DNA from 2 places in the Citrobacter telavivensis genome. Region 1 is predicted to be linked to the other one. Evidence: predicted binding sites of a transcription regulator. Region 1 holds the regulator's gene; the other holds the start of a gene.
The links. Region 1 encodes Fur, which represses iron uptake genes when iron is present. Its sites were predicted from a motif close to ATAATAATGAGAACNACTATCAA; they were not measured.
Positions count from the first base shown of each region.

Region 2: the regulator Fur is predicted to act here: its motif matches at 4,322-4,344, upstream of ACERJC_RS07820 (TonB-dependent siderophore receptor).

Region 1 covers NZ_JBGUBF010000001.1:454,236-460,475, reverse strand. The annotation lists gene ybfF (esterase) at 1-259, shown strand, start outside; gene ybfE (LexA regulated protein) at 388-681, shown strand; gene fldA (flavodoxin FldA) at 831-1,361, shown strand; gene fur (ferric iron uptake transcriptional regulator) at 1,642-2,088, shown strand; gene tcuR (tricarballylate utilization LysR family transcriptional regulator TcuR) at 2,219-3,145, shown strand; gene tcuA (FAD-dependent tricarballylate dehydrogenase TcuA) at 3,243-4,646, shown strand; gene tcuB (tricarballylate utilization 4Fe-4S protein TcuB) at 4,633-5,772, shown strand; gene tcuC (tricarballylate/proton symporter TcuC) at 5,826-6,240, shown strand, end outside.
Region 2 covers NZ_JBGUBF010000001.1:1,646,455-1,652,694, forward strand. The annotation lists gene trpA (tryptophan synthase subunit alpha) at 1-89, shown strand, start outside; gene ACERJC_RS07795 (GGDEF domain-containing protein) at 123-1,589, opposite strand; gene ompW (outer membrane protein OmpW) at 1,860-2,513, opposite strand; partial or broken gene ACERJC_RS07805 (YkgJ family cysteine cluster protein) at 2,766-2,843, shown strand; gene ACERJC_RS07810 (YciC family protein) at 2,872-3,615, shown strand; gene ACERJC_RS07815 (septation protein A) at 3,671-4,210, shown strand; gene ACERJC_RS07820 (TonB-dependent siderophore receptor) at 4,387-6,240, shown strand, end outside.

The sequences.
Region 1 (6,240 bases):
TTTTAACGTGCCGGTGCTGTGGGAACAATACCCGCATATCGTCGGCTGGGAGACGATTCCGGCCTGGGATCATCCGGCGCTGTTTATCCCCGGCGGCAACTCCCCTTATGTCACCGAGGCGTATCGCGCCGATTTACTGGCCCAGTTCCCACAGGCGCGTGCGCATGTGATTGCCGGGGCGGGTCATTGGGTGCATGCCGAAAAGCCGGAGGCGGTGCTGCGCGCCATCCGTCGTTATCTCAACGAGACGGCTAACTGATTAAAAACTCAGCGTCCGTGCGCGATTACACGTACGAACGTTGGCGCGCCTCATCCGCTGATGTATGATGGCGCGCTATCCATCCGGGCAGAGGCCTGGCTGATTGTTTCCCCGAAGTCACCAAAATCATGGCCAAAGAACAAACGGACCGTACGACACTAGATCTGTTCGCGCACGAGCGTCGCCCGGGACGACCGAAAACCAATCCGCTTTCGCGCGATGAACAACTGCGCATTAACAAGCGTAATCAGCTAAAACGCGACAAAGTTCGTGGTCTTAAGCGTGTCGAGCTCAAGCTCAACGCGGAAGCCGTTGACGCGCTAAATGAGCTGGCGGAATCCCGGGAGATGAGCCGCAGTGAACTGATTGAAGAGATACTGATGGCCCAACTGGCGGCGCTACGCGGCCAGGATCTCGCCTGAAATCCCCTCATTCCCCACTTTCGTGTAGCATGGAGTGCACTCGTATGCGTTTGCTATTTCCGCATACCTGACTGTTCTGCTATGATTGCCGTTATCTGTGGGCAACTCGCCACCACCATTTCAATAAGTTTCAAGAGGTTACTTTACTCATGGCAATCACTGGCATCTTTTTCGGCAGCGACACCGGGAATACCGAAAATATCGCAAAAATGATTCAAAAACAGCTTGGTAAAGACGTTGCCGATGTGCATGACATTGCAAAAAGCAGCAAGGAAGATCTCGAAGGCTATGACATTCTGCTGCTTGGTATCCCAACCTGGTACTACGGTGAAGCGCAGTGCGACTGGGACGACTTCTTCCCGACCCTCGAAGACATTGATTTTAACGGCAAACTGGTTGCGCTGTTTGGCTGCGGCGATCAGGAAGACTATGCTGAATACTTCTGCGACGCGTTAGGCACAATCCGCGATATCATTGAGCCGCGCGGCGCAACCATCGTGGGTCACTGGCCGACCGCAGGCTATCATTTTGAAGCGTCCAAAGGTCTGGCGGATGACGACCATTTTGTCGGTCTGGCGATTGACGAAGACCGTCAGCCGGAACTGACCGCCGAGCGCGTGGAAAAATGGGTGAAGCAGATTTCTGAAGAACTGCACCTCGACGACATCATTAACGCCTGATGTACGGCGGCGCAGACAATGTTTGCGCCGCATCAATAGACAGAACCAATCAAAATAATTGCTACAAATTTGTAACTTTCTTGCCCATCCCTGTACAATGTGCGGGAGTTTTTAGGTGGCGCTCTCATTTCCAGGCAATACCGACTATTTATTAACATTTGCCAGAGGCTTGCGGTTTTCATTTAGACACGGCAGTCCTATAATGAAACGCATTATCTCGAGTGCAATTTCTGTCACTTCTTGTATGAAGTGAATCGTTTAGCAACAGGACAGATTCCGCATGACTGACAACAATACCGCATTAAAGAAGGCTGGCCTGAAAGTAACGCTTCCTCGTTTAAAGATCCTGGAAGTTCTTCAGGAACCGGAAAACCATCACGTCAGTGCGGAAGATTTATATAAACGACTGATCGACATGGGTGAAGAAATTGGTCTGGCGACCGTGTATCGCGTGCTGAACCAGTTTGACGACGCCGGGATCGTTACCCGCCACAATTTTGAAGGCGGTAAATCCGTTTTCGAGTTGACCCAGCAGCATCATCACGATCACCTTATTTGCCTCGATTGCGGCAAAGTGATCGAATTCAGTGATGATTCTATTGAAGCGCGTCAGCGTGAGATCGCGGCGAAGCATGGCATTCGTCTGACGAATCATAGCCTTTATCTGTACGGCCACTGTGCTGAAGGCGATTGTCGCGAAGACGAACACGCGCACGACGCGAAATAATTTGTATTATTCTGAAAAGCCAACCTGCCGGTTGGCTTTTTTTATGCGTGCCATTCCCCACGCCGCGCTTTCTTCTGACAGCATGTTGCTTTAATGTAAAATCTCACCCTGCCTTGTCCGGAGAATCGAAATGGAACTTCGCCAGCTACGTTATTTTGTCCGTATTGTGGAAACCGGGAGTATGGGCAGCGCGGCGCTCGATCTCGACATCGGCGTTTCCGCGCTCAGCCAGCAGATGACACGACTGGAAAACGAACTTGCGATTCGTCTATTGCAGCGAACCTCGCGTGGCGTAACGCCAACCAACGCCGGTCTGGCCTTTTACTCACAGGCGCAACTGGCGCTGCGTCACGCTGATGACGCCATTCTGGCCGCGCGCGATGCGCGTCTGTCCGGACATGTCAGCGTCGGCATGGCCCCCAGCACGGCCTCTGTCCTGGGAATGCCGTTTATTCATGCTATGCGGGAACATTACGCCGACGTACGCTTGCATGTGGTGGAAAGCCTCTCGGGCAATCTGGAACGGATGATCAACACCCGTCAGATTGATCTGGCCGTCGTTTTTCAAAAAGAGAAGATCCTGCGCTGGAGCGCCAGGCCGGTTCTCGAAGAGCGGCTTTTTCTGATTGGCACGCACGAGCTGCTGGCGGATATTCCGGATGACACCATAACCCCTGCTCAACTGGCGAATATTCCCCTGATCATGCCAAGCCTCGGTCACGGACTGCGCGGCCGACTGGAGGCCATCTGTCAGGAACACGGACTAAAGGTTGATATCGCCACGGAAATTGACGGCCTGACGTTACTGATGCACGCCGTTCGCAGCGGACTCGGTGCCACGCTGCAACCCGGAGCTGCCATTTCGCACCTTGAGAGAGACGCGCTAAGAGTGATCGGTGTCCACAATCCTGTACTTAGCCGCCCCAATTTTCTGGTCAGCCTGTCTGACGATGAACTCACCCCCGCCGGGCTCGCCGCCCGCGTGATGCTCACAAAAGTCATGCGTGAACTTGTTGAAACCGGCTGTTGGCCGGGTGCAACCCTTTACGCTCACTAAACAGGTCTTTAGCTTTTCGTCATAGCGCCCATACAACCCGTACGTATACATTTCAATTACAAATTTAACAAATAGTTAAATGATAATGGAGTATACGATGGTGGATGTACTGGTGATTGGCGGCGGTAATGCCGCGTTATGTGCCGCCTTAACCGCTCGCGAGGCAGGAGCCTCCGTGTTGCTGTTAGAGGCTGCGCCACGGGAATGGCGCGGCGGCAATTCTCAACATACGCGCAATTTACGATGCATGCACGATGCGCCACAGGATGTGCTGGTCGAGAGTTATCCCGAAGAGGAATTCTGGCAGGATCTCTGGCGTGTCACGGAAGGCAACACCGATGAAGCGCTGGCGCGTCTGGTGATCCGCACCTCATCGCAGTGTCGTGACTGGATGCGCCAGCACGGTGTTAACTTTCAGCCTCCACTCTCTGGCGCACTGCACGTGGCGCGTACCAATGCCTTCTTCATGGGCGGCGGTAAAGCCCTCGTGAACGCCTATTACCGCAGCGCAGAAAAGCTGGGGGTTCAGATTCGCTACAACTCGCCGGTACAGGCGCTTGAATTGCGCAACGGTGAATTCGTCGCCGCCCTGGCAGGGAACGAGCGCATTGAGGCCAAAGCCTGCGTCCTCGCCGCTGGCGGGTTTGAATCCAACCGCGAATGGCTGCGCGAGGCCTGGGGGGAAAACGCGCGTGGCGAATGGCCGGCCGATAACTTCCTCATTCGTGGCACCCGCTTTAATCAGGGCGTCTTGCTCAGATTTATGATCGATGCCGGGGCTGACATCATCGGCGATCCGTCCCAGTCCCACTGTGTTGCCATTGATGCCCGAGCCCCGCTGTATGATGGCGGCATTTGTACCCGCGTGGATTGCGTCTCGCTTGGCGTGGTGGTCAATCGGGACGCGGAGCGCTTTTACGATGAAGGCGAAGATTTCTGGCCGAAACGGTATGCCATCTGGGGGCGTCTGGTTGCCCACCAGCCCGGCCAGATTGGCTACTCCATTATCGATAGCAAAGCGATCGGCCACTTTATGCCGCCGGTTTTCCCGGGCGCGCAGGCCAACACGCTGGGTGAACTGGCCCGCCAGCTGGGGCTGGATACCGAACGCTTTACCCATACCGTGGAACAGTACAACCAGGCCTGTCAACCGGGCCAGTTTGATCACACAACGCTGGATAACTGCGCGACGCAGGACCTGACGCCACCCAAAACCCACTGGGCGCGGCCTATCGATACCCCCCCCTACTACGGCTATGCCCTGCGTCCGGGGATCACCTTTACCTATCTGGGACTGAAAGTGAATGCACACGCTGCGGTCCACTTCGCTGGAGCCCCCAGCCGTAACCTGTTCGTTGCCGGTGAGATGATGGCAGGCAACGTGCTGGGCAAGGGTTATACCGCCGGTGTCGGCATGTCCATCGGCACCACGTTCGGGCGGATCGCAGGGAAAGAAGCCGCACGGGCGGCACGTAAGGAGGCGCGCCATGAAGCAGCTTGAAAAATTGATTATTGAAGCCAAAATTCTCACCGAGCCGGAGGCGGAAGTCGAGCGGGTGATGCAGGTTTGTAACGCCTGCCGCTATTGCGAAGGGTTTTGCGCCGTGTTTCCGGCAATGACTCAACGACTGGAATTCGGCAAAGCCGACATCAACTATCTTGCTAACCTGTGTCATAACTGTGGCGCCTGCTTACATGCCTGCCAGTATGCCCCGCCGCATGAGTTTGCTCTCAACGTGCCGAAAGCGATGGCGGAAGTACGCCTGGAGACCTATCAACATTACGCACGGCCTGCGGCCTTTGGCGCACTGTATCGCCGGGCAGGCGTCACCGTGACGCTGGCGCTGGTCTTTAGTCTGATCCTCTTTTTACTCCTCGCGATGGGGCTGAAAGGATCGCTGCGCCACCCACCGCTGGCCGGTGATTTCTACCAAATCTTCCCGCACAACCTGCTGGCATGGATGTTTGGTTCCGTTTTCGTTCTGGCGATCGGTTTATTGATGGCGGGCGTGATCCGCTTCTGGCGTGAGATATCGCCGGTCGGGCCACGTCCGGCGGAAATTGCCGAAGCCTCGCACAATGCGCTTACGCTGAAATACCTCGACGGCGGACATGGCAAAGGCTGCAACGACGCTGACGACGCCTTTACGCTGATGCGCCGTCGTTTCCATCATTTCACCTTCTACGGCTTTATGCTCTGTTTCGCCGCGACCGTGGTGGCGACCGGCTACCACTATTTTGCCGGATGGGAAGCCCCCTACCCGTTCTTTAGCGTGCCGGTCATGCTTGGCACGCTCGGAGGCGTCGGTTTAGTCGTCGGTCCGGCAGGCCTGCTGTGGCTAAACCTTAAGCGTTCGCCACTGCATGGTGATGCGCGGCAGAAACCAATGGATCGCGGATTTATTTTACTGCTGCTACTAACCAGCCTGACCGGTCTGGGCTTGCTGGCGGGAAGAGACACCTCATGGATGGGGATCCTGCTTGCCATCCATCTTGGCGTGGTCATGGCACTTTTTTTGACCATTCCGTACGGAAAATTTGCCCACGGATTTTACCGCTGCGCATCTTTACTCAAATGGGCGATTGAGAAGCGACGCGGAAAACAGGCGGGGGTCGCAGGCGACTAACCCGCAAACTCTTACCTCTATAAATATTATGATAAGACAGTGGAGCAACCTCAATGACTCAACAACCATCGCGCGCCGGCACGTTCGGCGCAATACTGCGTGTGACCAGCGGTAATTTTCTCGAACAGTTCGATTTTTTTCTGTTTGGTTTTTATGCCACCTATATCGCAAAGACGTTTTTTCCTGCCGAAAGTGAGTTCGCCAGCCTCATGCTTACTTTTGCTGTTTTTGGCTCCGGCTTTTTAATGCGTCCCATCGGGGCGGTAATACTGGGGGCATATATCGACAGGATCGGCCGGCGTAAAGGGCTGATGGTCACTCTTGCAATCATGGGCTGCGGCACGCTGCTGATAGCCCTCGTTCCGGGTTATCAGACCATCGGCCTGCTGGCCCCCGCGCTGGTCCTGCTGGGGCGCTTGTTACAGGGATTCTCTGCCGGCGTCGAACTGGGTGGCGTCTCTGTTTATC
Region 2 (6,240 bases), 1.2 Mb from region 1:
TCATTGAGAAGAACGTTGAACAACCTGAGCAGATGCTCGCAGAGCTGAAGACATTCGTCAGCGGGTTAAAAGCCGCCACTCGCCGGTAATTTCCCAGGACCGCCAGACACCCTCTGGCGGTCCTATCCTTTGGTCTGCTTCATTTTATACATCTCGCCATCCGCAAACTGAATGGCATCATCAATCCCCTCAGTCACTTCTGCTGCGCCCCAGGAAATGGAGAGCGGTACCTGCTTATCCTGCACGATAAACTGATACTCATTGATTTGGCTGGCGATACGTTCTGCGATGGCGACCGCATCGGCAGTTTTCGCATGATACAGCACGATCACGAACTCATCCCCACCGGTACGAATCACCAGATCGTCACTGGTACGGGTGTTGGACAACATCCGGTTGGCAATGACCTGTAGCGCTCTGTCGCCAGCAACATGCCCCCAGGTATCGTTAATCGCTTTGAATTTATTGCAATCAACCAGTACCACCGAACTGTTTGAGAGATCCCGCCGCTTGATGATGTCGAGAATTTTACGGTTGAAGCAGCCCGTCAACGAGTCGATGTAGATTTTCAGATCGCTCTCATTCAGCCAGGATTTTAATCCCATCATGATCAGCACAAAGAAGAACGGAGCCATCAGGATCAGCAGTCCCGCCTGGGTGTCATGCATCGCAAACCCGCTGAGCGAGATGGCGTAGTGAATCACATACTTTTCAGAGAGCACCTTAAAACGGATTTCCGGGCGACGCTGACAGTCCCCCGACAGACAAAGCGATTGCTGATTCAGGGTATTCACCAGCGAAACGTTCAACCCGTGCGGCACCTGCCGATCAAAGGCATCGCGTAATGCTTCCTGAAGCTCCGGCCTCGCATGGTCGTAAACCAGATAGCCCACGATATGGTCGGAAATCTCATTGCCAGAGAGGTCATAAATATAGCTCACGACGCTGAAGGCTTTCTCATCCGTGATTTTATCGTCATAAAAATCCGTGGAGCTCAATGCTTTCGTTTTGACACTCTTTTCGAGCAGACGGGTATAAAAATCGACGGGAGGAAGAAAGAAGCTGGAAATATTTCGCGCCATCTTCGACGTGAGATAATCAAACGCTTTAGCATCCGCAGGTGTAAACCAGTAAAAATAGCTCGCATCATCGGCGATAATATAGCGATGAGCATCGAAATTACCCGGATTGAGCGCATTCACCCTGCTGCGAATAAACTCAGCGGCGGCAAACATGCACAGTGCGTTGACGGTCCGCTCACGTGCCACCATCGCTCCCGATGCGGAGTGAATGCGTTTGCTGTCGGCGTTAATACCCCAGGCTTCCCCGCGGGGAGTAAATTGTGACATCTCACCGCACTGGCCGGCGGTTTTAATCTGCCGGTAGCGCACACCGGTGGCATCCGCGATCATTTCATTATCATTAAAGATATCGAGCATCCGCGTTTGCAGGCGGTTCATCCCTTCATTAACCGCCGCCAGTCGCTGTTCATAGATAATGAACAGGAAAAGCGACGTAAAAAGCAGCGTGATCAACGCTGAGATAATAAGTGCCTGTCTGTTTCGTAAACTGTCCTGCACAATTTTCACCAAGGCACCCTGGGCATCAACACGCTGTTATCACTACGGTATTCGATTTTACCTGTGCAGTACAGGTCAGAACGGCTAATCATCCCCTTCTGTCAGATAACCTGCATGGCAGTTGCTCAAGCGTCGCAATTTTTTGTTCCAGCAAAAACGGCGTTAATTTCATGATGCGATACTTACAGTGCATGCCTATCAGAAAAGATAGCAGGTCTGTACGCGGTGCATAAAAAAAGCGGGCTGAAGGCGCCCGCTTTTAACCGTTGTGACCGTTTTTTAGAAACGGTAGCCCGCCGAGAACATAAACACCCACGGATCGAGGCGGATATTGTCGTTGTATCGACCTTCAGGCAGCACCGCGCCGTTAGATTTGTATTTGGCTTCGGTATCAATATCCATATACCAGACTGACATGTTAATCAGCCAGTCACGGTTGATGAGGTAATCGAGACCTACCTGGCCTGCCACACCCCATGAATCTTTCAGACTGAGATCGGATAGCCCAGCATCCTGACCGTCGTCATTAAATTTGGTATCGAAGAATGTGGTGTAGTTAACACCGGCACCAATATACGGACGCAGTTTGCTGCTGGAGTCACCGAAATACCACTGCGCCATCAGGGTTGGCGGCAGATGGTGAACGGTGGCGATATCACCGGTCGCCTGCGTACCCACCTTATGGCGGAATGGCGTTGCCGCCAGCAGTTCAACACCGATGTTATCGGTCGCCATGTAAGTGAATGTCAGACCCAACTGCGTGTTGTTGCTGACGTTAAAGCCACCTAAATGACCTAAAGTCCCGTCCGCGCCTTCTGAAGGTCTTACCGTCGCCGACCCCGCGCGAATAAAAAACTCACCGGCTTCATGTGCATAAACGCTGCCAGAGAGAAGTGTACTAACTGCCAATGCCGCCACTGTTAACTTTTTCATACCCGCTCCATCGTTATGGTTATAAATGCGTCACGAATATACCTACATTGGAGTAATAAGTGATCTAACCTGGATCACATTAGGCTGCATAATTTAACATTTATTGATCCAGATTAAGTTAGAAGTAGCATTCAAAATCCTGGTTATTACTGTTCAGATCAATTTTGTAATATTTTCAATCTGAAAGTATTTTCTTATTTTTTGCGGGAACGACGCCATCACGTTGTGGATTTGTTGTTCAAATTACTCTGGCTTTACAAAGATATGCTTTTCCATACACCCCTTGATGCTGCCACTGCACGGTTATCCAGGGTACAATTGCACGCTTAACAACACCTGCAGAACTCAAGGAGAGTGCATGTCTATCACGGCGCAGTCCGTATACCGTGACACCGGGAATTTTTTCCGTAATCAATTTTTAACCATCCTCCTGATCGCACTACTGTGCGCGCTCATCACGGTGGTATTAGGGCATGCCTTCTCACCCAGCGATGCGCAGATTGCGCAGTTGAGTGAAGGGGATAATCTTGCGGGAAGCGTGGGCTTGTTCGAACTGGTGCAAAACATGACGCCGGAGCAGCAGCAGATCCTGTTGCGCGCCTCTGCGGCCTCCACGTTTTCAGGACTGATCGGTAATACCGTGATGGCCGGTGGCGTACTGCTGATGATTCAGTTGATTTCAGCGGGTCATCGCGTCAGTGCCCTGCGTGCTATCGGTGCCAGTGCGCCGATTCTGCCGCGCCTGTTCATCCTGATTTTGCTGACGACCTTGCTGGTACAACTCGGGATTATGCTGGTGGTGGTGCCCGGCATCCTGTTGGCTATTCTGCTGGCGCTTGCCCCAATCATGCTGGTGCAGGATAAAATGGGTATATTCACCGCGATGCGCAACAGTATGCGTCTGGCGTGGTCTAATATGCGACTGGTCGCCCCGGCAGTCATGGGCTGGCTGCTGGCAAAAACGCTGTTGCTGCTGTTTGCCTCCAGCTTTGCTGCATTTGACCCTAACGTTGGCGCCGTTATCGCGAATACGTTGAGCAATCTGATCTCCGCCGTATTGCTCATCTACCTGTTTCGTCTGTATATGTTGATTCGCCAATAACCCTGTCTGCGTCGCCGGCAGAAATGCCCGACGCCTTTGATTACGGAATCGAAGAATGAAGCAGTTTCTTGATTTTTTACCGCTGGTTGTCTTCTTTGTCTTTTACAAAGTGTATGACATCTATGCGGCCACCTCGGCGCTCATTGTCGCAACGGCGATCGTGCTCATCTACAGTTGGGTTCGCTATCGTAAAGTTGAGAAAATGGCGCTGATCACCTTTGTGCTGGTTGCCGTGTTCGGTGGTCTGACTATCTTCTTCCATAACGATGAATTTATTAAATGGAAGGTGACCGTAATTTACGGCCTGTTTGCGGGTGCGTTACTGGTAAGCCAGTGGATCATGAAAAAACCGCTGATCCAGCGCATGCTGGGTAAAGAACTGACGCTTCCGCAACCGGTCTGGTCGAAGCTCAACCTCGCGTGGGCTATCTTCTTTATCCTGTGTGGACTTGCCAATATCTACATTGCATTCTGGCTGCCGCAAAATATCTGGGTGAACTTTAAAGTGTTCGGCCTCACTGCACTGACGCTGATCTTTACCCTGCTGAGCGGCGTCTATATCTATCGTCATCTCCCGCAAGAAGACAAATCGTAAACGTCCATCAGACCAGGCCTTCGGGCCTGGTTTTGCTTTCTGCACATTCCCTGCCGTACCTACCCTAAATTGCATGAATCATGAAGATATTATGGAGATTGCCTTCACAATATTGTAATGAGAATGGTTATCATTGATATTCCTTATCGCATTTTTAACAATATGGATGTCAGTTGATGAATACGATAACAAAAATCTCGCCGCGCCCTCTGGCGCTTTTGATTGCCACAGCATTAAGCGGAAATGCATTCGCTGCAGACGAGGTCATGAACGACGGCGAAACGATGGTCGTCCAGGCCACCGCCGAAGAGGCCCTCAAACAACAACCCGGTGTTTCTATCATCACCGCCAAAGACATTGAAAAATCCCCGCCGGTCAACGATCTCTCCGATATCATTCGCACCATGCCAGGCGTGAACCTGACAGGCAACAGCGCCAGCGGGAGCCGGGGCAATAATCGTCAGATTGACATTCGCGGCATGGGGCCGGAAAACACGCTGATCCTGATTGACGGCGTACCGGTCACTTCACGCAATTCCGTACGCTATAGCTGGCGTGGCGAGCGCGATACGCGTGGCGACACAAACTGGGTACCTGCGGAGATGGTCGAACGTATTGAAGTCCTGCGTGGCCCGGCGGCGGCGCGTTACGGTTCTGGTGCGGCGGGCGGCGTGGTAAATATCATCACCAAACAGCCGACAAACGACTGGCATGGCTCGCTGTCTCTTTATACCAATCAGCCAGAGAACAGCAAAGAAGGCGCCACCAAACGTGCGAACTTCAATCTGAGCGGTCCGCTCATTGATGACATTCTCACCATGCGCCTGTACGGCAATATCAATAAAATCGATGCCGATGCGGCGGATATTAATACCCAGCAAAATGGATCCTATGCCGCAGGACGTGAAGGGGTGCGCAATAAAGACATCAACGCCCTGCTCTCCTGGAAACTGACGCCACAGCAAATTGTGGATTTTGACTACAGCTACAGCCGTCAGGGCAATATCTATGCCGGAGATACGCAGTACAGCAACAGCAACGTCAGTCCTGACGGGTTAGTCAGCTCGCTCTACGGTGACGAAACCAACCGGATGTATCGCCAGTCATGGGGGCTGACGCATAACGGCATCTGGGACTGGGGACAGTCTAAATTTGGCGTGTATTACGAAAAAACCAACAATACCCGGATGCAGGAAGGTTCGACCGGTAGAGTGGAAGGTATGATCAATAACACCGAATATGCCACCAGCCGCCTGGAATCTTATCGTTCCTCCGGAGAACTCAACATTCCGCTTTTCTGGCTGGTTGATCAGACTCTGACCCTTGGGGCTGAATGGAACCGTGATGAACTTAACGACCCGGCATCGATGCAGGCTACCAGCGCATCCGGTGTGCAGATTGGCAATGTCTCCGGTGACGCGTCCAGCCGCAGCACCAAAAATAGCGCCACGCTTACCGGTATCTATCTTGAAGATAATATCGAAGCGCGGCCGGGCACAGATATTATTCCGGGGATCCGTTTTGACTATCACGACGAATTTGGCAGCAACTGGAGCCCCAGTCTGAATATGTCGCAGGAACTGGGCAGTCTGTTCAAACTGAAAGCCGGGATTGCGCGCGTCTTTAAAGCGCCAAACTTGTACCAATCCAGCGAGGGATATTTGCTCTCCACGCGCGGCAACGGTTGCCCGAATAATATCGCCACTGGCAGCTGTTATCTGCTGGGTAATCCGGATCTGGACCCGGAAATCAGTATCAACAAAGAAATCGGCCTTGAATTTACTTACTCAGGCTGGGATGCGGGAATCACCTGGTTCCGTAACGATTATAAAAACAAGATCGTCTCCGGGACCGATATTATCGGTTACGCTTCCAACGGGAATAATATCCTGCAATGGGAAAATGGCGGCAAAGCGATTGTTGAAGGCCTGGAAGGCAACGTGGTGATTCCGCTGGTACCGGAGACGTTAAACTGGCGCACCAACGCGACGTATATGATCAAATCCGAGAACAAGGACACCGGTAACCCG